One region of the Sphingomonas sp. RS6 genome, then DNA from elsewhere that is predicted to be linked to it. Evidence: predicted binding sites of a transcription regulator. Region 1 holds the regulator's gene; each other region holds the start of a gene.
What was found. The regulator LexA, encoded in region 1, represses DNA repair genes until DNA is damaged. The targets are predictions, from matches to a motif close to GTTCCNCNCTTGTTCT.
Positions count from the first base shown of each region.

Region 1 (7,430 bases):
GCCGGACTGGTGCCGTTCACGCTGGGCGCCGCCTGGGGCCTCGCCAGCCCGTCGCCCGACCTATTGGTGACGGGTGACGGACGTCATCTGGCCATCCGGATGCCCGACGGCGCATGGGCGCTGCTTCGCGACCGGGCCGGCGATTTCACGCGGGCGACGCTGGGCGAAAATGGCGGCGTCGAGCCCGAGCATCTGCAACTGATGACCGAGCGCCCCGAGGCGCGCTGCAGTGCCGACGCCTGCATCGTCGAGCATCGTGCGGGCGGGCGGCGCTGGCGAATCGCGGCGACGCGCAGCAGCTATGCGATCGACTGGCCGCAACTGATCCGGCTGTGCGCAGCCAGTGACATCGTCGTCAGCGACCGCCGCCTTCCGCCACCATGCAAGCCACGGTGGCAGAAACTCGATCGACCGGCGCTCGAACGCAGCGGCGGAGTCGCGATCAACCTACGGACCGCTGGCGTCCGGACGGTCAGATCGGATACGGCGCATCCCTGGATCCATCCGCCGACCGTCAAGCCGCGGTTCGAGCAAAGCAGAGCGAGTCGACCGTGAACCTTTCCCATGCCGCTGCCGCGCTGCTGGCCGCATTCGCCGCGCCGGCCGCATCGGCACAACAGGCCGACTGGGCCCGGGTCCGCGCCGAGTGGAATCGGCCGACCGCGCCGTTCCGGATCATCGGCAATATCCACTATGTCGGCACCGCGGGCATTTCGGCCTATCTGATCACCAGCCCGCAGGGCCATATCCTGATCGATGGCGGGATGGCCGAGAGCGCCCCGTTGATCGCCGCCAACATCGAAAAGCTCGGCTTTCGACTGAAGGACGTGAAGATCCTGCTGATCAACCACGCCCATTGGGACCATTCGGGCGGGCTGGCCGAGCTCAAGCGGCGAACGGGCGCCCGGCTTCTGGCGGCCGCCGCCGAAATTCCCGCACTCGAAACCGGGCATCCCGATTATCGACCCGACCTGTCGAGCGCGCCACCCGTGGCCGTCGACGGCACCTTGGCCGACGGCGAGACGGTCCGCATCGGCACCACCGCGATCGTCGCGCACCTGACCCCCGGGCATACCAAGGGGTGCACCAGCTTTTCGACGCAGGTCCGCTCGGGCGGCAAGCCGCTGACGGTGTTGTTCGCCTGCAGCCTCAGCGTCGCCGACCAGCCTTTGACGCCCGGCCATGGCTATGACCGCGCGCCGGACGATTTCCGCAACAGTTTCGCCAAGTTGCGGGCAATGCATGCCGACATCTTCCTGAGCTTCCACGCCGAGCAGTTCGACCTGAAGGCGAAGCGCAGAAAGCTCGCGGCCGGCGATGCCATGGCCTTTGTCGACCCCGGCGAACTGCCCCGCCGGGTGACGGCCGCGCAAAAGGCATTCGAAGCGGAACTGAAGGCCCAACGCTGAGCCGTCAGACGTTACCCGGACGTTGCCAAAGTTGCCAAAGTTCACACTCGTGCGATGATGCAGGCGCCGTGCGACGCCTGCGCCATCATCAGTAGCGCCGCAACAGCCCCGACAGCCGGCCCTGAACGCGAACCTGGTCCGGGCGGTAGCGCTGCGGCGAATAGTCGCGATTGGCTGGATCGAGCCGGATCATCGATCCTTCCTTGCGGAAGAATTTGAGCGTCGCCTCCGTTTCGTCGATCAGCGCGACGACGATCTCGCCGTCCCGCGCGGTCTCCGTCCGGCGGATCAGCGCATAATCGCCATCGAGAATGCCGGCTTCGACCATCGAATCACCCGCCACCTCGAGCGCATAATGCTCGCCCGACCCGAGCAACGCGGCCGGCACCGGCAGCATCGTCGAGCCTTCGAGCGCTTCGATCGGCGTACCTGCCGCGATGCGGCCATGCAGCGGAATTTCGAGCACGTCATTGGCCGCCGCGGGCGGCACCGAGGACGCCGGCGACGAAACGAGCGGCCGCGCCGACTTGGCCGGCGCCTTCTTCTCGCCGCGTTCGGGCATGCGCAGCACTTCGAGCGCGCGGGCACGGTTCGGCAGGCGGCGGATGAACTCGCGTTCCTCCAGCGCACTGATCAGGCGATGGACCCCCGACTTGGATTTGAGGTCGAGCGCCTCCTTCATCTCCTCGAACGACGGCGAGACGCCGGTTTCGTTGAGGCGATCCGCGATGAAACAGATCAGCTCGTGCTGCTTGCGCGTGAGCATCCAATCCTCCGTGTCTAGAACAGACTGGGAACGTTTACGCAATGTTCCGGCACCGTGTCAAGCGATGTCGAGAATGCGAATCTCGCTGCCCTTGTCGGCGGCCGGGGCATTGGGCTGCCGCACGATCAGGCAGTTGCTGCGGGCGAGGGTGCGCAGCATCGAACTGTCCTGGATGGTGGAGGCGAACACCGCGCCGTCGACGACGACGGCGCGCAGATAATCGGTGCGATCGCCGTTCGCCGGGATCCGTTCGCCGAGCACGGCCGCGCGTTCGATGGGGAAGGGAGCGGCGGCACCCGCAGCATGGGCGACGAGCGGCCGGACGAATAATATGGTGGTCACGAAGGCGGACACGGGATTTCCCGGCAACCCCACCACCGCCATTGTGCCGCGTCGCCCCGCCATCATCGGCTTGCCCGGCCGCAGCGCGATCCGCCAGAAATCGAGCGTGGTGCCCGCCGCCTTGAGTGCGGGGCGCACAAGATCATGATCCCCCACCGACGCGCCGCCGGTGGTGACGAGGATATCGGCGTCGACGGTGGCGAAGGCATGGGTGAGCGCGGCGAGATCGTCGGGGATGATTCCCAGATCAACGATTTCGACCGGGAGGCCGGCAAGCTGCGCCTCGAGCATCAGCCGGTTGGTTTCGGGCAACTGGGCGTCGCCGAGCGGGGAACCTGGGGCCACCAGTTCATCGCCCGTCGCGGCGAGCGCGACCCGGACGCGGCGATGGACCGCAATGGTTGCGATCCCCGCGACGCCGAGGAGCGCCAGTCGTGCCGGGGTCAGCCGTTCGCCCCGGCGAACCAGCGGTTCGCCAGCCTCGAAGTCGAGTCCGCGGCGGCGGACATTCCGCCCATGATGGGCAGGCCCGTTTCCGGCCAGACGGATGGTGTCGCCATCCGCGTCGGCCTCCTCCTGGACCAGGACCGTGTCCGTCCCGTCGGGCAGCGCGGCGCCGGTGAAGATCCGCACCGTCTCGCCGGGGGCGACAATTCCCTGATGCCGCCGGCCGGCCGCGCTTTCGCCGACCAGCCGCCACGGACCGGGTATGTCGTCGAAACGGATCGCATACCCGTCCATCGCCGAGAGGTCCGCCGCAGGCTGCGTGCGCAGTGCCGCGACATCCGCCGCCGCCCACCGTCCGGCGGCTTCGGCCAGCGGCACATGTTCGACGGGCAGGCTGGGCGCCAGCGCGAGCAGGCGCGACTGGGCATCGGCGATCGGAAGAAGCGCGGTCATTTCCGGGGCTTGGCCCGGTGAAGCCGGCGACACAAGCCCCGTCAGGCGGTGCCGCGCACCGAGAATCCGTGGAGATCGCTTTCGCGGAGCGGCAGGCGGAACTCGCAAAGCGCGCGACGCTGATCGACTTCCAGCACGCGGGCCGGACCGCCGCCAAGCCCGGTGAGCGCCACCCAGAGCTGGCTGCCGGGGCGGAAGGCGTGGCGCGCCTCGAACTCGACCAGATAGGGGGTGAGCGCGCGGACGCGCACATTCCACCAGCGCACGCCTTCGCGGACCCGCGCCGGCGAATCGACCCGTAGCGCCTTGGGATCGGCGAGCAGCGTGTCGCCATCGCTGCCGTGCATCGGCACCGCATGGTGATCGCGCTGAAGGCTGCGGAGCCAGGGCAGCAATGTCTGCCAGCCCAACTCCTCAGCGAACAAGATGCCCGCTGCCCCCTGATCGACCCAGCGGACCGTTCCGTCGAGCGGGCGCAGGCCATCGACGGTGAGTTGCACGGCGGTGTCCGGCGTAAGCGGCGAGCGCACTTCGATGCCGATGCCGCCCTGGGAGATGTTGCGCGTCCGCACCTGTTCGACATGGCCGTCCCAGCGGATGCCGACCGTCTGGCGCAGCTCGATTCGGGGGAGCATGCGGCGCTCGGCGGGAACGCTGGCGAGATTGCGGGCGAGAACGCCGACCATGTCGATCGCCCGATCGAAGACGAAGGCCATTTCCCAGCCATGCGACCAGGCGGTGCGGCCGGACAGCCGCTCGCCGGTGGGCAGGACGAGCGTCATCGGCCGGTCTTCGGCCAGCGGATCGGCGACCGCGAGCACCGCGCCCTTGGGGCCGATCCAGCGGATCGCGCAATCCTGAACACAGGCGTCATCCTCGAGCAGGGCAAGATCGAGCCCGTTGATCGCGAATTCACGACGGGCCGGGCCAGGGATGGTATCGTCGAGACTGAAGATGGTCGCGGACGCAAGCCCGTGGTTCATTGTTGTTTCCCGTCCGGTCGCCCCTCTTTTGGCGGGAAGCCATTGAAGCGGCGGTTAAGCGGGACGGTTGCCAAATGCCTAATGCGCCGGATCAGGCATCGCGAAGGCCGACCCCCATCGCCGCACGGGCCTGTTCGGATTCGGAGCTGACCACCGGATAGGCACAGTAATCCGCTGCATAATAGGCACTGGGGCGATGATTGCCCGACCAGCCGATCCCGCCGAACGGCGCGGCCGAACTCGCGCCGTTGGTCGGCTTGTTCCAGTTGACGATGCCGGCGCGGATGTTGGACCAGAACTGATCGTAGAGCCGGGGTTCCTGGCTCACTAGGCTGGCGGAGAGGCCGAAACGGGTGTCGTTCGCCTCGGCGATCGCTTGCTCGAAGCTGGTGGCGCGGAACAGCTGGAGCACCGGGCCGAACAGTTCGACATCGACCTTTTCGCGTGCCTCGGTCATGTCGATCAGGCCCGGGGTGAGGAAGGGGCGGCCCTCGATCAGCCGCTCCATGTGGCGAAGCGGGCGGCCACCGATCGTCGAGAGCGCGAGGAAGCTTTCGGTGAGCATGTCGGCGGCGGCATTGTCGATCACCGGCCCCATGAAGGGCTGAGGATCGGCATGCGGCTCGCCGATGATGAGGCGGCCGATCAGCTTGTTGAGTTCGGCCATCAATGGCTCGAAAAGCTTTTCGTCGACGATCAGGCGGCGCGCGGCGGTGCAGCGCTGGCCGGCGGTGGTGAACGCCGATTGCACGGTCAGGACGGCGGCCGAATAGAGATCGGGCGTGTTCCAGACCACAATCGGGTTGTTGCCGCCCATTTCGAGCGCCAGGATCTTTTCGGGGCGGGTGGCGAACTGGCGGTTGAGCGCGATGCCGGTGGTTGCCGAGCCGGTGAACAACAGCCCGTCGATATCGTCGTGCCCGGCGAGCGCCTTGCCCTGGTCTGGCCCGCCGACCAGCAGGCGCACACAGCCTTCGGGAATGCCGGCGGCATGGAGGCAATCGACGAGAAAGGCGCCCGTCGCCGGGGTCTTTTCCGAGGGTTTGAACACCACCGCATTGCCCGCGAGCAGCGCGGGCACGATATGGCCGTTGGGCAGATGCGCAGGGAAGTTATAGGGGCCGAGCACAGCCAGCACGCCATGCGGCTTGTGCCGCAGCGCGAGGCGGGTGTTCATCGGCGATTCGATCCGGCGCTGGCCGGTGCGTTCGGAATAGGCGGTGACCGAGATGTCGACCTTGGCGATCACGGTTTCGACTTCGGTGCGCGCTTCCCATAGCGGCTTGCCGGTTTCGCGGGCGATGAGATCCGTGAAGGCGTCGGCGCGCTGGCGGACGACATTGGCGAAGCGGCGAAGCGCCTCGATCCGATAGGCGAGCGGCCGGGCGGCCCATTCGGCCCAGCTTTTGCGGGCGATCGCGACTTCGGTGTCGGCGTCTCCGGCCATCTGGCGCCACAGCACCGCACCGGTGGCGGGCTCCGTCGAAATGATTTCCTGTCCCGGCATCCCGTCTCTTGTCTTACTCATCAACGCGACTTGTCCGGCCGGATGGCCCGACGCAATAGCTTGTCCTTGCACCAAAATGGGGCATCAGGCCAGCGCCGCACCCATTTCGCGGATCGCCGCGACCTTGCGGTTGAGCGGCGCCCAGTCATCGTCTTCGGCGATCGCTGCCCAGATCGCCTCGACCTCGTCGATCAGCATCGCGCAGGGGGCGTCGCCCTGCCAATAGGGGTGATCGCGCGGCTTGCGCGGGCGATAGCCGTCGAGCCGTTTGCGTGCCTCGGCAAAGCGATCGTCCTCGCGATCGGGGAGCGTGCCGCCGAACGAATCGAAATAGAAGCGGTCGATCGGTTCGCCGCTGGCATAGAGCGCCTTTTCGACGGCGTCGGCGAGCGCGCGGTCGCCCGCATCGTCGCGCGGTTCGACGCCGAGGCGCCAGAGCAGCGCGCGGGCCTCTTCACGCTGATAGACCTCGGCAAAACGCTGAAGTTCGTCGACCAGCGGGTCTTCCTCGGCGATCTGGCGCAGCGCGATGGCGAGCTGCATCACATCCCAATAGATCGCCTCGGCCTGGCGGCCATAGGCATAGAGGCCGTTCTGATCGAAATAGGCGGCGGTGAAGTGCGGCGCCCAGCTGGGGGCGAACCGCCAGGGGCCGTAATCGAAGCTTTCGCCGGTGACGTTGATATTGTCGCTGTTGAGCACGCCGTGGACGAAGCCCGCCGCCATGAACTGCCCGGCGAGCCTCGCCGTGCGCGCGACGACATGGCCGAGCAGGCGGCGGGGCGCGTCGGGATCGTCGGCCGCGGCGCCATCCTCGCCGAAATATTGCGCGAGGACATAGCCGACGAGGCGGCGGATCGCGGCATGATCGCCGATATGCGCCAGCCGCTGGAAGGTGCCGATGCGGATATGACCGTGGTTGAGCCGGACGAGCACCGAGGAACGGGTGGGGGAGGGTTCGTCGCCGCGTTGCAGCGCCTCGCCGGTTTCGACGAGCGAGAAGGTGCGCGAGGTATCGACGCCCAGCGCCTCGAGCATCTCGGTCGCGAGGATTTCGCGCACGCCGCCCTTGAGCGTCAGCCGGCCGTCGCCGAAGCGGCTATAGGGCGTGCGGCCCGAGCCCTTGGTGCCCAGATCCATCAACCGGCCGGCATCGTCGGTCATCTGCGCGAACAGAAAGCCGCGGCCGTCGCCGATCTCGGGATTGTACACGCGGAACTGATGGCCGTGATAGCGCAGCGCCAGCGGCTCGGCGAGGCTGCCGGGAAGCGGCGTGAAGCGCGCGAAATGATCGAGCCACTCGGCATCGCTCAGGCCGTCGAGCCCGATCGTCGCGGCGGCGCGATCGTTGCGGAAGCGAAGGATCGCCTGCGGAAAGCGCGCGGGCGTCACCGGATCGTAAAAGCCATCCCCGAGATCGAGGATCGCCTGTTGCGGAGCAAAGGCCATATCGCGATATGGGGCGCGATGGGTGACCGGCGCAACTATTCGGACGGCTATTGGTGGTCGAAAGACGGCCTGAG
Region 1 is NZ_JBTMWM010000003.1:237,319-244,748, reverse strand. It holds gene ACX40Y_RS08355 (ComEC/Rec2 family competence protein) at 1-555, shown strand, start outside; gene bla (subclass B3 metallo-beta-lactamase) at 552-1,409, shown strand; gene lexA (transcriptional repressor LexA) at 1,498-2,175, opposite strand; gene ACX40Y_RS08340 (molybdopterin molybdotransferase MoeA) at 2,233-3,417, opposite strand; gene ACX40Y_RS08335 (PilZ domain-containing protein) at 3,459-4,400, opposite strand; gene astD (succinylglutamate-semialdehyde dehydrogenase) at 4,492-5,907, opposite strand; gene ACX40Y_RS08325 (protein adenylyltransferase SelO family protein) at 5,992-7,356, opposite strand; gene ACX40Y_RS08320 (alpha/beta fold hydrolase) at 7,375-7,430, shown strand, end outside.

Region 2 (7,430 bases), 190 kb from region 1:
GCTGCGCCACGCCACGACGGCAGCGACGATCGCCAGCGTGATGACAGCTGCGAGCCGGACCTTAAGCCGGCGGGAAAGGTTGCGGGGTGCCATAGAAACTCTGGCGCCGCCCATAAGCGGGGGCGCGGCATTAGGCAATCCGGCGCCGTCAGTTGCCGGTCGCGACGCCCTTCTCGAACCGGGACTCGCCGTCAGCCGCAACGCCCAGCGCCCCCGCCGGCGCGGGCGTCCCGTAAAAATATCCCTGCGCCTGCTCGCAACCGAGCGATCGCAACAGCTCGGCGGCGGCAGCCGTCTCGACGCCTTCGGCCGTCACCGGCATGCCCAGCGCCTTGCCGAGGCCGGCCACCGCCTTCACGATCTTCTGGCTCTCGGGCGAAGCCACCGTGCGGACGAACGACCCGTCGATCTTGAGATGATCGAAGTGCAGCAGACGCAGATGAGACAGGCTGGAATAGCCTTTGCCGAAATCGTCGAGCGCGATGCGGATGCCGGTGCGCCGGAGCGATTCGAACAGTTCGGCGACGGCCGGAATATCGTCGATGATTGCGTTCTCGGTCACCTCGATGATCAGGCGACCCGGCGGAAATCCGGTATCGGTGAGCACGGCGAGCAGGCGCACCGCGAGCCACGGATCGCGCAACTGCACCGGCGATATGTTGATCGACAGCGTCGCATCCGGCGCCCATTCGCGCGCCGCGATGCACCCGTCGCGCAGGATCCGCACCGACAGCATGTCGATCAGGCCCAGATCCTCGGCGACGGGGATGAACGTGTCCGGCGCGATTGTGCCCCGAACCGGGTGGTGCCACCGGGCGAGCGCCTCGAAGCCGAGCACGCGATCATCGGCCAGCGAAATCACCGGCTGGAAATAGGGGACGATCTCGCCATTCTCGATCGCGTCGCGCAGGTCGGCCTCGATCGCGGCACGGGTGCGGAGCCGCTCGTCCATGTCGCTGCGGAAGAAGTGATAGGTGCCCCGCCCGCTCCGCTTCGATTCGTACATCGCGACGTCCGCGGCGCGAAGCAGGTCCTCGGCCGAGCTCGCGTCGAGCGGGCTTCGGGCGATGCCAACCGAGGCGCCGATCTCGAGCCGGCGGTCGCCGATTCGGTACGGGGCGGAAAGCGACTGGATCACCCGCCCAGCCAGGCGGGCGGCGGCATCACTGCCATGTTCCTGGAGAACCGCCATGACGAACTCGTCGCCGCCCGTCCGGGCGACCAGTTCGCCCTTTGCGATCTGCGACAGGCGCGTCGCAACCTCGCCCAGCACGCGATCCCCCGTTTCGTGGCCGTACACGTCGTTGATCGGCTTGAAATGATCGAGGTCGATGCAAAGCAACGTGCACTGGCGCGCCGCCGCCTCGGCGGCAGCGACCAGCGTCGGCAGCGAATCCTGCAACACGCGACGATTGGCGAGGCCGGTGAGCGGGTCATGCCGCGCCAGCGACAGCGCACGCGCCTCTGCCGCCTCGCGGTTGGCCATTTCGCCGGCGAGTTCACCGGCACGTCGCAAGGCGATCGCGAATAAGGCGAAAGCGGAAAGCGAAAAGGTGAAGAAGATCTCGTCGACCGGCCATTTCCCGAATGACATCAGGAAAGCCACCACGGTTTCGAACGGGTGAACGATCGACGCCCAGCTCGCGAACAGAACGCCCCCGACTGTCACGATCGCGGCCTCGGCCCGCGTAACCACGTAAATTCGGCGTCTAGGCCAGCGACCGCGCATATCGTTCCACTCGCGACTCCTTGATCCTTTATAGACGCGGTTACCGGCGAACCGCCGCTGCAGGGTACGATGCGCGATCGCCGCCTTGCCCCGGCGGGCCCCGTTCCCTAGTTGTTCGCGGATGCCGACCCCGATCGAAACACCCGACGCCCCCTATCTGCACGGACTGAACGAGCCGCAGCGCGATGCCGTGCTGACCACTGACGGCCCCGTGCTGGTGCTGGCCGGCGCGGGCACGGGCAAGACAGCCGCGCTGACCGCAAGGCTGGCACATCTGTTGTGGACGCGGCGCGCCTACCCCTCGGAGATTCTGGCCGTCACCTTCACCAACCGCGCCGCCCGGGAAATGCGCGAGCGCGTCGGCAGGCTAGTCGGCGAGGCTGTCGAAGGCATGCCGTGGCTCGGCACCTTTCACGCGATCGGCGCAAAGATGCTGCGGCGGCATGCCGAGCTGGTCGGGCTGCAAAGCAACTTCACCATCCTCGATACCGACGACCAGTTGCGCCTGCTGAAGCAGTTGATCGTCGCCAATGATCTCGACGAGAAACGCTGGCCGGCGCGCCAGCTGGCGGGGCTGATCGATGGCTGGAAGAATCGCGGGCTCGTGCCTGCCGATCTCGATGGCGGGGAATCCGAGGCCTATGCCGCTGGCCGCGGACAATCGCTCTACGCACAGTATCAGGAACGGCTGCGGCTGCTGAACGCCTGCGACTTCGGCGACCTGCTGCTGCACATGCTGACCATCCTGAAAACCGACCGCGACGTTCTGGCGCAGTATCAGCAGCGCTTCCGTTACATCATGGTCGACGAATATCAGGATACCAACGCCGTCCAGTATCTGTGGCTTCGGCTGCTGGCGCAGGAACGCAAGAACATCTGCTGCGTGGGCGACGACGATCAGTCGATCTACAGCTGGCGCGGCGCGCAGGTGGAAAACATCCTGAAGTTCGAAAAGGACTTCCCCGGCGCGAAGGTGATCCGGCTCGAACAGAATTACCGCTCCACGCCGCACATTCTGGGCGCCGCATCGGGCGTGATCGCCAATAACGGCGGCCGGCTGGGCAAGACGCTGTGGACCGAGGTGGACGTCGGCGAAAAGGTCAAGGTTCTGGGCGTCTGGGACGGCCCGGAAGAGGCGCGCCGTGTCGGCGAGGAGATTGAGGGGCTGCAACGCGGCGGCCTGAGCCTTGAAGGCGCCGCGATTCTGGTGCGCGCACAGCACCAGACGCGCGAATTCGAAGACCGGTTCATCGCGATCGGCCTTCCCTATCGCATCATCGGCGGCTTCCGCTTCTACGAACGACAGGAAATCCGCGATGCGCTTGCCTATTTGCGGGTGGTGGCGCAGCCGGCAGACGACCTGGCGTTCGAGCGTATCGTCAACGTCCCCAAGCGCGGTCTGGGCGACAAGGCGCTCGCCAAGGTCCACCAGTTCGCCCGAGTGCAGGGCCTGCCGCTGACGGCCGCCGCCGCGCGCATCCTCGATACCGATGAACTTACGCCGCAGGCCCGACGATCGCTCGGCAACCTGATCGGCGACATGGCGCGCTGGCGGAGCATGGGCAACGACCTGCAACACCCGGATCTCGCGCGGATCATCCTCGACGAGAGCGGCTATACCGCGATGTGGCAGGCCGATCGCACCACCGAGGCCGCCGGCCGGCTCGAGAATCTGAACGAACTCGTTCGGGCGATGGAGGAATATGAGACGCTTTCGGCATTCCTCGAGCATGTCAGCCTCGTCATGGACAACGAGGCCTCGGCCGAGGAGCCGAAGGTGACGATCATGACGATCCACGCCGCCAAGGGGCTGGAGTTCGACACCGTTTTCCTCGCTGGCTGGGAGGAAGGAATCTTCCCGTCGCAGCGGGCGCTTGACGAAGGCGGGCTAGCAAGCCTCGAAGAGGAACGGCGCCTTGCCTATGTCGCGATCACCCGCGCCAGGCAGCGGGCGATTATCCTCCACGCGGCAAACCGGCGCATCTACGGCCAATGGACGTCGAGCCTGCCAAGCCGTTTCATCGGCGAGCTGCCGCCCGAGCATGTCGAGGCCGAAAGCACGATGAGCGGCGGCGAAAGCCTGTGGCGCGCGAACTGGAGCGAGCGGAGCGATCCGTTTGCCGATGTGTCCCGCGGCGCCGGCCGCGGACCGGGCTGGCAGCGCGCAGCCGGCGTCGATCCGAAGAACCCCGGCGGCGGCTTTACCGCCCGAACCTTCACCCGCGATCAGCCGCGCGTGCTGGAAAGCCGCGCGTCCGCCGTCAGTTTCGGCGCCAAGCCGCGCGACGATCTCGCAATCGGCATGCGCGTCTTCCACCAGAAGTTCGGCTATGGCACGATCGCGGAAATCGAAGGCAACAAGCTGGAGATCGAATTCGAACAGGCCGGCCGCAAGCGCGTGATGGACAGTTTCGTCAGCCTGGCGGAGTGATCGTGCGGCGCACGCCGGCTGCGGATCAGGCCTCGGGCTCGATGGCCATCAACGTAACGCCGGCATATTTGTCGAGTTCGGCATCGAACAGCGGGCTGATCTCGAACGCTCGGTCGAGCACCGCGACCTCGCGAAGGCCGTCCACCTTGAACGTCCCGATCTTGGGCTCGCGCGGCAGCATCCCTTCGCGCGAGACGACCAGCGCATCGGTGTAAAGCGACTCGTTGCGCGTATACAGGATATGCGGCGCGACGATCATGCGCGTGCGATTATAGGTCACCTGAAGGCAGCGCAGGCGCACAATGCCCTCCAGCACGAAGGGCGTGTTGTTGACGGGGGCTTCGGTCACGGTCTCACTAACGTTGACAGGACAAATCTAATACCAATGCTGCATAGCAGCAAAAACGTATCGTGCCAGCCATTGTGTCGTCCTCCCCAGCACCCGTCATTTCGCGCAGCTTCGTTCAGCCGGCCTTCACGCGCAAGCCCGGATGACGGGGTTCGTTCCGGCGACGGACCAATATCGATGATGAACAAGGAGATTTCGCATGAAGCCATTGATCGCCCTCGCCGTCGCGGCTGCCGGGCTGTCGGTCGCAACGCCGGCGCTTGCGCAGAACGGAGCCCGTTTCTCCACGCCCGAGCAGGAGCGCGCCCGTTTCGAGGCAGCTCGCGACCGCTTCGACCGTGAATACCGCATCTTCCAGCAGGCGGCATCGCGCTATGCCGAGTATAGCGACTGGATCGCGCACGCGCCGCCGCCGCGCGTCGATATCCGCGACGAAGGTGATTACGAACCGTCGCGCTATTATCGTCCGGGCAGCAGCGAAGTCGTGCTCGGCCCCAATGATCGCGTGTACCGCGGCCAGGACGGCCGTTATTACTGCAAGCGCCCCGACGGCACCACCGGGCTGATCGTCGGTGCGGCTGCCGGCGGCCTGTTCGGCAACGTCATCTCCAGCCGTCATTCGAGCACGGTCGGCACCCTGCTGGGGGCAATCGCCGGCGGCGCGATCGGCGCGTCGGTCGACAAGAACAACCAGCAGAACAATCAGGACGTTCGCTGCCGCTGACGCCTTGCTGCCCCGGGCGATTTTTTTGCCCGGGGCCACTTGCACGATCACGCGATCGCACCGATGTTGTTTGGGCGGGACCGGGCCCCTCTGGCGGCGGTCTTCCTTGCGAAGGCCCCGTGATGTCGGACCGCATCGAGTGCGCTCGGTGCTGGTTGACGACGTGTCTCCCCCGCACCCTCCGTGAACCGACATCGGGCCACTCGATCGATGCAATATCCATCGATGGAGGCTTGAATGAATACGCTTGTCGAACGGCTGATCGCGACCCACCACCGGCTGGAACGTGAAATCCGGCGCGAGTTGATGCGGCGGCTGCCCGACCAGTTTCGACTTTCGCAACTGAAGAAGCACAAGCTGGCGGTGAAGGATCGCCTGCACCTCTATTTGCCGGCGCCGGCCGCGCGGCTGGCGCTGGTGCGCTCGACACGCTGATCGGCGACCAGAGCCGGGGCGCCGCCGGGCCGACCGGTGGCGCCACGTTCGCGGCGGCCGGCAGGCGCATCGCCATCTCCGCGGTGAATGCAAGATCGCGCTGGGAACCTTGCATCGGCTGATGCAATAAGCGCCGATGCAATCCGACGGTCTGCCCACCCCCCGCCGCTTCGCCGCGATCGCGGCAATTTCGTTCGGCACCGCGCTCGTCGTCATCGACGGCGCGATCGCGACGGTCGCGCTGCCAACGATCGCCAGCGATCTGCACGTCGAATCGTCGTCGGCCGTGGCGATCGTCACGATCTACCAGCTGGTCCTGGTGATGCTGCTGCTCCCCTTTTCGGGGCTCGGGGCCAGGATCGGGCTCAAACGCCTGTATCAGGCCGGCCAGATCGTGTTCACCATCGCCACGGTGCTCTGTTTCTTTGCCGAAAGCCTGCCGTTCCTGCTGATCGTGCGAGCGGCGCAGGCGGCCGGCGCGGCGGCGGCGCTCAGCGTCTCTTCCGCGCTCGTCAGGCAGATCTATCCGAAGAACCAGCTCGGGCGTGGGCTCGGTGTCAACTCGGTTGTCGTTTCGGTCTCGGCGGCACTGGCGCCGACCTTGGGCGGGCTCGTCCTCGCCATCGCACCCTGGCCGTGGGTGTTCGCATCGGCGGTGCCGTTCGCGGTGATGAGCCTTTTGCTCGGACGCTCGCTGCCCGATTCGGATCGGAGCACCGAGCCGTTCGACGTGCTAGGCGCACTGCTCTGCGCGGCGATGTTCGGACTGGTGATCGGCGGACTCGAAAGCGCGGTTCATGGCGACAGCCCGGTGGTTTCTGCCGCCGTCGTGATTGCGGGCATTGCGGTCGGCATCCTGTTCGTCCGGCGCGAGCGCGGCGAGGCGCAGCCGATCCTGCCGATCGACCTGCTGGGGCGGCCGGTGCTGGCGCTTTCGACCATCGGCGCGCTCACGGCCTTCACCGCATCGATGACGCTGCTGCTGTCGCTGCCCTTCCGCCTCCAGCACGGCTATGGCTTCGCCCCATCCGAAGTCGGCGCGGTGATTGCGCCCTGGCCGCTGACGACAATGTTCGTCGCGCCGCTCGCGGGCACCCTGTCCGATCGCTATCCAGCAGGCGCGCTGGGCGGGATCGGCATGGCGTTGGCGATTGCAGGGCTAGTCTCCCTCGCGTTCCTCCCGGTGGCGCCGGACTGGTTCGACATCGCCTGGCGGATGTCGCTGACGGGCGCGGGGTTCGGCATGTTCTTGTCACCCAATGCACGCCTCATCATCGGATCCGCGCCGACCGAGCGCGCGGCCGCAGCGGGCGGCCTGATCTCCACCACCCGCATGGTCGGACAGACGACAGGCGCTACGCTGGCCGCGGCACTGCTGGCGTTCGGCACCGGCGGCGGCGCCACTCCACCGCTCGTCGCGGCTGGTCTGGCGCTGATCGCCGGCCTGTGCAGCGTCGCGCGGCTGCGGCCTTCGGGGCGCAACCCGGCGGTGCACGAGGCCGAGACGGTAGGCTGAGGCTTTAGCGCACCCAAGCGATTAGATGATTGCGGGCCTCGCCATCACGCGCCAAGAGCCGCGTCATGGCATCGCACCCCTTCGCCTTCGGCAATTTCCGCGCCTATTTCATCGCCCGTCTTTCCGCCACGCTCGGCCAGATGGCGATGGTGATCGTGATCGGCTGGCAGGTTTACGATCTGGCCCGCGCATCGATGACGATCAAGGAAGCCGCTTTCCAGCTCGGCATGATCGGCGTCGCCCAGT
Region 2 is NZ_JBTMWM010000003.1:48,266-55,695, reverse strand. It holds gene ACX40Y_RS07475 (hypothetical protein) at 1-93, opposite strand, end outside; gene ACX40Y_RS07470 (putative bifunctional diguanylate cyclase/phosphodiesterase) at 149-1,696, opposite strand; gene ACX40Y_RS07465 (ATP-dependent helicase) at 1,851-4,160, shown strand; gene ACX40Y_RS07460 (hypothetical protein) at 4,186-4,509, opposite strand; gene ACX40Y_RS07455 (glycine zipper 2TM domain-containing protein) at 4,709-5,233, shown strand; gene ACX40Y_RS07450 (YdcH family protein) at 5,471-5,668, shown strand; gene ACX40Y_RS07445 (MFS transporter) at 5,805-7,184, shown strand; gene ACX40Y_RS07440 (MFS transporter) at 7,250-7,430, shown strand, end outside.
Region 2: a site for LexA is predicted at 1,832-1,847, ahead of ACX40Y_RS07465 (ATP-dependent helicase). Genes of this name have one in related genera too.

Region 3 (7,430 bases), on a different contig from region 1:
GGAGGCGTCCATGCACGGAAATCATCGGCGCGGCGAGGATGATCGGGCGGTAAAGCGCGAAGCGCGCCGGCCAGACGATCGCATTGGCGATGCCGGTCTCGTCCTCGAGCGTGAGGAAGATGCTCTTGGCGCTGCCCGGCTTCTGGCGGACGAGCACGATCCCCGCCACCTCCACCCGGGCGCCGTCCTTGAGCATCTTGAGGTCGCCGCACGGGCGGATCCGCCGCGCGGCGAGCGTACCGCGGAGGAAGTGGAGCGGGTGCGCGCGCAGGCTCAGCTGGGTGGCGCGATAATCCTCCACCACCTCGCGCCCGGCGGTGAGCGGGGTGAGTGTGACCGCCGGCTCGGCGGCCTGAATCGGCCCCTCGATCCCGGCGAACAGCGGCAGCGGCGCCTGGTCGAGCGCCTTGATCGCCCAGAGCGCCTGACGGCGGTCCTGCCCGAAACAGCGGAATGCATCGGCGTGGGCAAGCTTCTCCAATGCCGCGGGCGAGACGCGAGCGCGCCGCCAGACGTCTTCGATCGAGGCGAAGGGGCGTTCCGCGCGCGCGGCGAGGATCGCATCGGTATCGCGAGCGGAGAGCCCCTGCACGACGCGCAGACCGAGGCGAAGGGGGAGCAACCCAAGATCCTCCCCGGCACGGGGAGGGGGACCATGTGCGCCAGCACATGGTGGAGGGGGGGCTCCACACCGGATTCCCTTGTCGGGCTCCCCCTCCACCACCGCCTTCGGCGGCGGTCCCCCTCCCCGTTCCGGGGAGGATTGTAATACCCGCGTATCCCACTCGCTGTCGTTGACGCACACCGCGCGCACCTCGACCCCATGCTCTCGAGCATCGCGGACGATCTGCGCGGGCGCGTAAAACCCCATCGGCTGTGCGTTGAGCAGCGCCGCACAGAAAATGTCGGGATGGTGGCACTTCATCCAGCTCGACGCATAGGCGATCTTGGCGAAGCTCGCCGCGTGGCTCTCGGGAAAGCCATAGCTGCCGAACCCCTCGATCTGCTTGAAGGTTCGCTCGGCAAAATCTTGCGTGTAGCCTTTCTTCAGCATCCCGCTGATCATCTTCTCCTTGAAATGGGTGACGCCGCCGGTCGACTTGAACGTCGCCATCGCCCGACGCAGCGCATCGGCTTCGGCCGGCTTGAAGCCCGCCCCTTTGATGGCGACTTTCATCGCCTGTTCCTGGAACAGCGGCACACCGAAGGTCTTTTCCAGCACTTCCTTCAGTTCCTCGCTCGGATACTCGACCTTCTCCCTGCCCTCGCGCCGGCGGAGATACGGGTGGACCATGTCACCCTGGATCGGCCCCGGCCGGACGATCGCGACCTGGATGACGAGGTCGTAGAATTCCCGTGGCTTCAGTCGCGGCAGCATCGACATCTGGGCGCGACTCTCGATCTGGAAGGTGCCGAGCGTGTCGGCCTTCTGGATCATCGCGAAGGTGGCCGGATCATCATCCTGCATCGCATCCGAAGCGAGCGTCAGCTTCACGCCCTTGTGCTGCTCGAGCAGATCGAACGCGCGCCGCATGCAGCCGAGCATGCCGAGCCCGAGAATGTCGACCTTCATCAGGCCGAGCGTCTCGATATCGTCCTTCTCCCATTCGATCACCCGCCGGTCGACCATCGCCGCCGGCTCGATCGGCACGATCTCGTCGAGATTGGCCTGGGCCAACACGAAGCCGCCGGGATGCTGCGAGCGGTGCCGCGGGGTACCGATCAGTTGGCGGGCAAGGTCGAGCGTCAGCGCCAGCCGCGGCTCGCTGGCGTCGAGGTTGAGCGCGGCGGCATCGGCCTCGCTCACCCCTTCGTTGGACCAGCCCCAGACCTGCCCCGCCAGCCCTGCGGTGACGTCCTCGGGCAACCCCAGCGCCTTGCCGACCTCGCGCACCGCCCCCCTTGTACGATAGCGGCTGACCACGGCGGTGAGTGCGGCATGGCGGGCGCCATAGGTCTCGTAGATCCACTGGATCACTTCCTCGCGCCGCTCATGCTCGAAATCGACGTCGATATCGGGGGGCTCGTCGCGGTCCTCGGAGATGAACCGCTCGAACAGCAATTTATGCACCACCGGGTCGATCGAGGTGACGCCGAGCAGGAAGCAGATCAGCGAATTGGCCGCGCTGCCGCGCCCCTGGCACAGGATCTCCTGCGCGCGAGCATAGCGGACGATCGAATGGACGGTGAGGAAATAGGGCGCGTAGCCGAACGTATCGACCAGCCGCAGTTCCTTCTCGAGCAGTTCGGCATAGGCGGGCGGCGGCCCTTCCGGGAATTTCGCGGCGAGCGCATCGCGGGCCAGCTTGGCCAGCGCCGCCTGCGGGCTGCGGCCGGACATCACCACTTCGTCCGGATAGCGATAGAGCTTGCTGAGCTCGCGGGGATTGAAACTGCACCGTTCGACCACCGCCTCGACTGCCTGCAGCGCCTCGGGCCAGGCGGCGAAGCGGCGCGCCATTTCGTGCGGGGGCTTGAGGTGCCGGTCGGCGCTGCGGGCGCGACGGAAGCCGAGATCGTCCACGGTTGTGGTGTGGCGGATCGCGGTCATCACGTCGTGCAGCATCCGCCGGTCGGGATGGTGGTAGAGCACGTCGCCGGTGGCGAGCGGGGTCAGGCCATGCGCGGCGGCGGCCTCTGCCAGCCCGTGCAGCCGAACTGCCTCCTGCGGACGGCGATGACGGGTGAGCGTGACATGACCGCGCTCCCCGAACACATCCGCCATCCAGCGCAGCGCGGCCGGGTCGCCGCTGTCCGCCATGCCGGGCACCAACGCGGCGACGAGGCCGTCCGCATGGCCGGCCACGTCTTCCCAATGGAGGAAGCACTGCCCCTTCTCGCCATGCTGCGCATCAGCGCGCGCCTTGCCGATGCTGAGCAGCCGGGTGAGCCGCGACCAGGCGGCCAGATCCTCGGGCCAGGCCAGCACGCCGCTGCCGTCGGTCAGATCCAGCCGGCAGCCGGTGACCAGGCGCACGCCGGTCTCCTCCGCCGCGACCAGCCCGCGGACGATGCCGCCGACGCTGTTGTGATCGGTGATGCCGAGCGCGGGCATGCCGAACGCCGCCGCCGCCTCGAACAGCTCGGAAGGCGCGGAGGCGCCGCGCAGGAAGGAATAATGGCTGGTGACCTGGAGTTCGCTGTACATCGCGCTCACCCGAACAGGCCGTGGAGGTACCAGCTGAGATCACCGGTCACGCTGCGCTCGCCATCGCCCTGGCGGAACAACCAGTAGCGGCGGCCGCGCTCGTCCTCGACGCGGAAATAGTCGCGCGTGGCATGCGTCTCGGTCGCGCGCTTCCACCATTCGCCATGGATGCGCTCGGGCCCGTCGGCGCGGACCACCTCGTGCCGCTCCCCCCGCCAGGTGAAGCGGCGCGGCGGCTGGTCGGGCAGTTCGGCGACGACGAAGTCCAGCCGCTCGGGCCGGCGGAGCAGGCGAATCGGGCGCGGCCAATCCGGATGCCAGGGCGGCAGCGGGGCGTTCCGGTCCAGCTGGCGGACATCGTCGGCCTTCATCGGCGGGGCTTCGCGCTCCGGCGGGTCGAGGGGCGGGAGTGCTGCGGCCGAGCGTTCGGGTACGTCGCTTTCCACCGGCCGCATCCGCCACAGCCGCGCCATGCCGATCCGCGTCGCCAGCGTGTCGATCAGCGGGGCGAGATCGGGCGCCGTCTCGGCATCGAGCCGCTCGTCCACCGGCAGGCTCCCAAGCGGTTCGCTGCGCAGCAAATGCAGCGTCATCGCGTCTAGGCCATAGCCGGGTTCGATCTGGTCGATCCGGCGCGCGAGCAGGCGGAGCAGATGCGCTGGATCTCGGCTGGCGCGGGCAAGGCCGATGCCGATCCGCTGCGGCACGCCATCGACCCGATCGGCGACCAGCCCGATCCGGCGCGCGCCCTGCCCCGCCTCCGCCAGCGCTCCGGCGAGGCGGTGGACGAGATCGCCCAGCCAGTGGGCGATCGCCTCGGGGGTGGCGATCGGCTCGGCGAAGCGCTGGGTGACCGCGATCGGCTCGGGGGGGGTGACCGGGGTGACCGGCTCGGCGATGCGGCCCAGCGCCTGGTCGAGCCGCGCGGCGATCGTGGTACCGAAGCGGCGTACCAGCGGCGCGCGGGGAAACGCCGCGAGCTGGCCGATGCTGTCGACGCCGAGCCGGTGGAGCAGGTCGAGCGCATCGCCTTGCAGCCGCAGCGCCTCGACCGGCAGCGGAGCGAGCCAGGCGGCATGCTCGCCGGGCGGGCAGAGCAGCAACGTCTCGGGGCGGAAGCGTGCGAAGGCCCAGGCGGCACCGGGGGTATCGGCGACGGCGATCTTGCTCGCGAACCCCAGCCGGGCGAGCAGCGCGTGCAGCCGGCGCAGCATTCGGGCCTCGCCGCCATGGAGATGGGCGACGCCGGTCAGGTCGAGGAACAGCAGGTCCTCGCCGGCGAGGGTGACGCTGGGCGACCAGCGGCGGGCGAGGCTGTGCGCCAAGCGTTCGAGATCGGCGTGGTCGCCGTCCGGGTCGGCGGGGTCGACGCGCAGATCGGGCACCAACGCGCGGGCCTGGGTGAGCGCCATGCCGATGCGGATACCCGCGGTGATCGCTGCGGGGCAGGCGGCGGCGACTTCGCTGCGGCTGCCGGTGCGGCGGGAGAGGATGCGGGGAGCCTTCCCCACATCCCCCAACGTCGCCTGCGTTTTGCTCCGGCGCTCCCCCCGCCCTCCATCGTCATCCCCGCGAAGGCGGGGATCCATTCGCCGTGCCGTCGCGGCGCCCTCTTCAACCGCTGAGTCAATGGATCCCCGCCTCCGCGGGGATGACGCTGTAGGGGTGGCGGGGGTGGGCACAGCAACGGACGGCGCCCCCCCGCGCGCCGCCAGCGGCAGCGGCACCACCCCGCCCGCCATCGCCCCGCCCTCGTCGGGCCGCATCCGCTTGAAGACCGGCTCGGCCGCCTCGCTGCGCCGGCCGAGCTCGCGCATCGGCGGCCGCTGGTGCGGCGGCAGCGCGGCGATGGCGGCATCGCGCGCGGCCCGCGCCCAGCGCGCGCCCGGCCGCCAGCCGCCGCCGCGCTGGACGGAACAGGCCGCTTCCTGCTCGGCAGCCGCAAGCGCCTGGACGGGCGCGAGCGCATCGTCGGAAGGCGAGTCGGGAGAAAGAGGGTGCGCCCGCTCAGGCGGCGGCACGCGCCGCTCCGCCCGCCGCACGCGGTCGAGCGACCAGTGGGGCAGGAAGAGCGCAGCGACCCGTTGCATCGCAGGCCTCCACCAAGAATTGGAACGATTCCCCCCCACGTTGCCGCGCCAGCGACAGCTCCCAGCGCGGCCGCCCGACCCCCTCCACCGGCAGCGGCGCCGAGGACGCACAGCCGATCCGCCAGCGTGTCACCGCGGCAGACGGTGCCCCCAGCGGATCGCTCCCCGCGCGCGCATGGCGCTTGAGCAGCAACGCGATCGTGCGCCCGCCCTCCGCCGCCAGTTGCAGCCGGCGAGTGGCGGGCATGGCAACCCGCTTCGCTTCGCCGATCACAGCGCCGAGCCCGCGATGCCGCAGCCCCTCCTCCATGATCGCGAGCAGTTCGTCGTCATCGCGCGCCTCGGCATAGATCACGCGCTTTGGGTCGAGCCCGACCTGCGCCAGCCCGGGCGCGAACAGGTCGCGCCGCCGGACCACCCACAGCACCGGCCCCCAGCAGCGCGCGGCGATGCCGCCCAGAAAGGCGGTGGCCGCGCAATCGTCAGTCAGATCGGGCGTCGCGCCGGCGATCTCGTGCAGCGCATCGAGCCGCAACCCACCATCGGCCAGCCGCGCATCGAGCCGCTCCAGGCCGAACGGCAATACCGGGCGGCGACGGAATCCGGTACCTTCGATGGTACGGAGCATCGCACGTAACTGGTCAAGGGCGGCTGGATCGGGCACGACGACTCGCTAAGACTTCGTTCCTATTTTGTTCTTAAATCTGCGCGAGTCAATCGGGCAGAGCGTCCTGAACCGACCACCAACATCACCCGCCACACTGCGGGCGAACGAAACACTGCGCTATCCGATTGGTTCATCCGCCACCGGCGCCGTGCCCCTGCGACACAGAATTGGCGGCTTGCTGTCAAATTGTGGTTAACGACCTGTTGACTTGGTCGAACATGCGAGGGACTCTGAGCCGCCATTGCGCAACACAGGGGATACCAGATGAAAGCATTACTCGCGGCCTGCGCGCTCGCCCTCGCTGGAACGCCAGCAATCGCACAGACGGTTTCGAACCCCGATCCGATCGCCATCGTCGATGCCGGCGAAGTCACCAGCAGCATCAATGTTTTCGGGATCGCCGGAAACATCACGGGTCTTACCCTTTCCCTCAATGACATCAGCCATACTTATCCGGACGATCTGGTGCTCGGCCTGCTCAACGTCGACCTGGGCCTCGGCTTCGTCTTCATGAGCCAGGTTGGATCAGGCACGGACTGGAACAACATCGACCTCACCTTCAGCGACGATGCCAGCACGGCGTTGCCCGAGTCCTTTGTTGATTTCACGCCCGTCACGTCGGGCACGTATCTCCCGTCCAACTATGGCTTCTACGAGTTTATCGGCTATGCTAACGCGCTGTCATTCGCAGACTTCTTCGGCGCATCGCCGAATGGCACATGGACGCTATTTGTCGGCGACGTCTTTCCGGGCGATACCGGCACCATCGCCGGTGGCTGGAGCCTGACGTTCACCACCGACGCGACGGGCGGCGCGGTTCCCGAACCGGCAGCCTGGGCCATGATGATTGGCGGCTTCGGCCTTGCCGGCGCCGCGATGCGCCGCCGCCGCAGCGTCGCCGGTCAGGCGCTCGCGGCCTGAGCCTCGCGCTTTCGGAAGCACCCAATCGCGATGCCGGGCCACATGCCCGGCATCGCCTTGTCGGGCACAGCTAGGCGCGTTCAGCCCTCGCTCGCCGGCGAGGCGGGAAGCGCCCAGTCGATCGGCTGCCGCCCGCGCGATTCCAGAAACGCATTCGCCTTGCTGAACGGCCGCGAGCCGAAAAACCCGCCATGTGCCGATAGCGGCGACGGATGCGACGACTTCAGCACCAGATGGCGCCCGCCCCGCTCGATCGAATCGACGAACGCCGCCTTTTTCTGCGCATGGCTGCCCCAGAGCAGGAATACCACCGGTTCAACCTGGGCGTTGACGAGCCGGATCACCGCATCGGTGAACCGTTCCCACCCGCGCCCCTGATGCGCGGCGGCGCGGCCCATTTCGACGGTCAGCACCGAATTGAGCAGCAGCACGCCCTGCCGCGCCCAATGTTCCAGAAAGCCGTGGCCCGCGCGGGGAATGCCCAGATCGGCCTCCATCTCCTTGTAGATGTTGACGAGGCTGGGCGGCGTGCGGACGCCGGGCCGCACCGAAAAGCAAAGCCCATGCGCCTGACCCTCGCCATGATAGGGATCCTGCCCCAGGA
Region 3 is NZ_JBTMWM010000001.1:565,606-573,035, forward strand. It holds gene ACX40Y_RS02640 (error-prone DNA polymerase) at 1-3,148, opposite strand, end outside; gene ACX40Y_RS02645 (Y-family DNA polymerase) at 3,154-5,238, opposite strand; gene ACX40Y_RS02650 (ImuA family protein) at 5,156-5,866, opposite strand; gene ACX40Y_RS02655 (PEPxxWA-CTERM sorting domain-containing protein) at 6,170-6,826, shown strand; gene ung (uracil-DNA glycosylase) at 6,907-7,430, opposite strand, start outside.
Region 3: a site for LexA is predicted at 5,922-5,937, ahead of ACX40Y_RS02650 (ImuA family protein). Genes of this name have one in related genera too.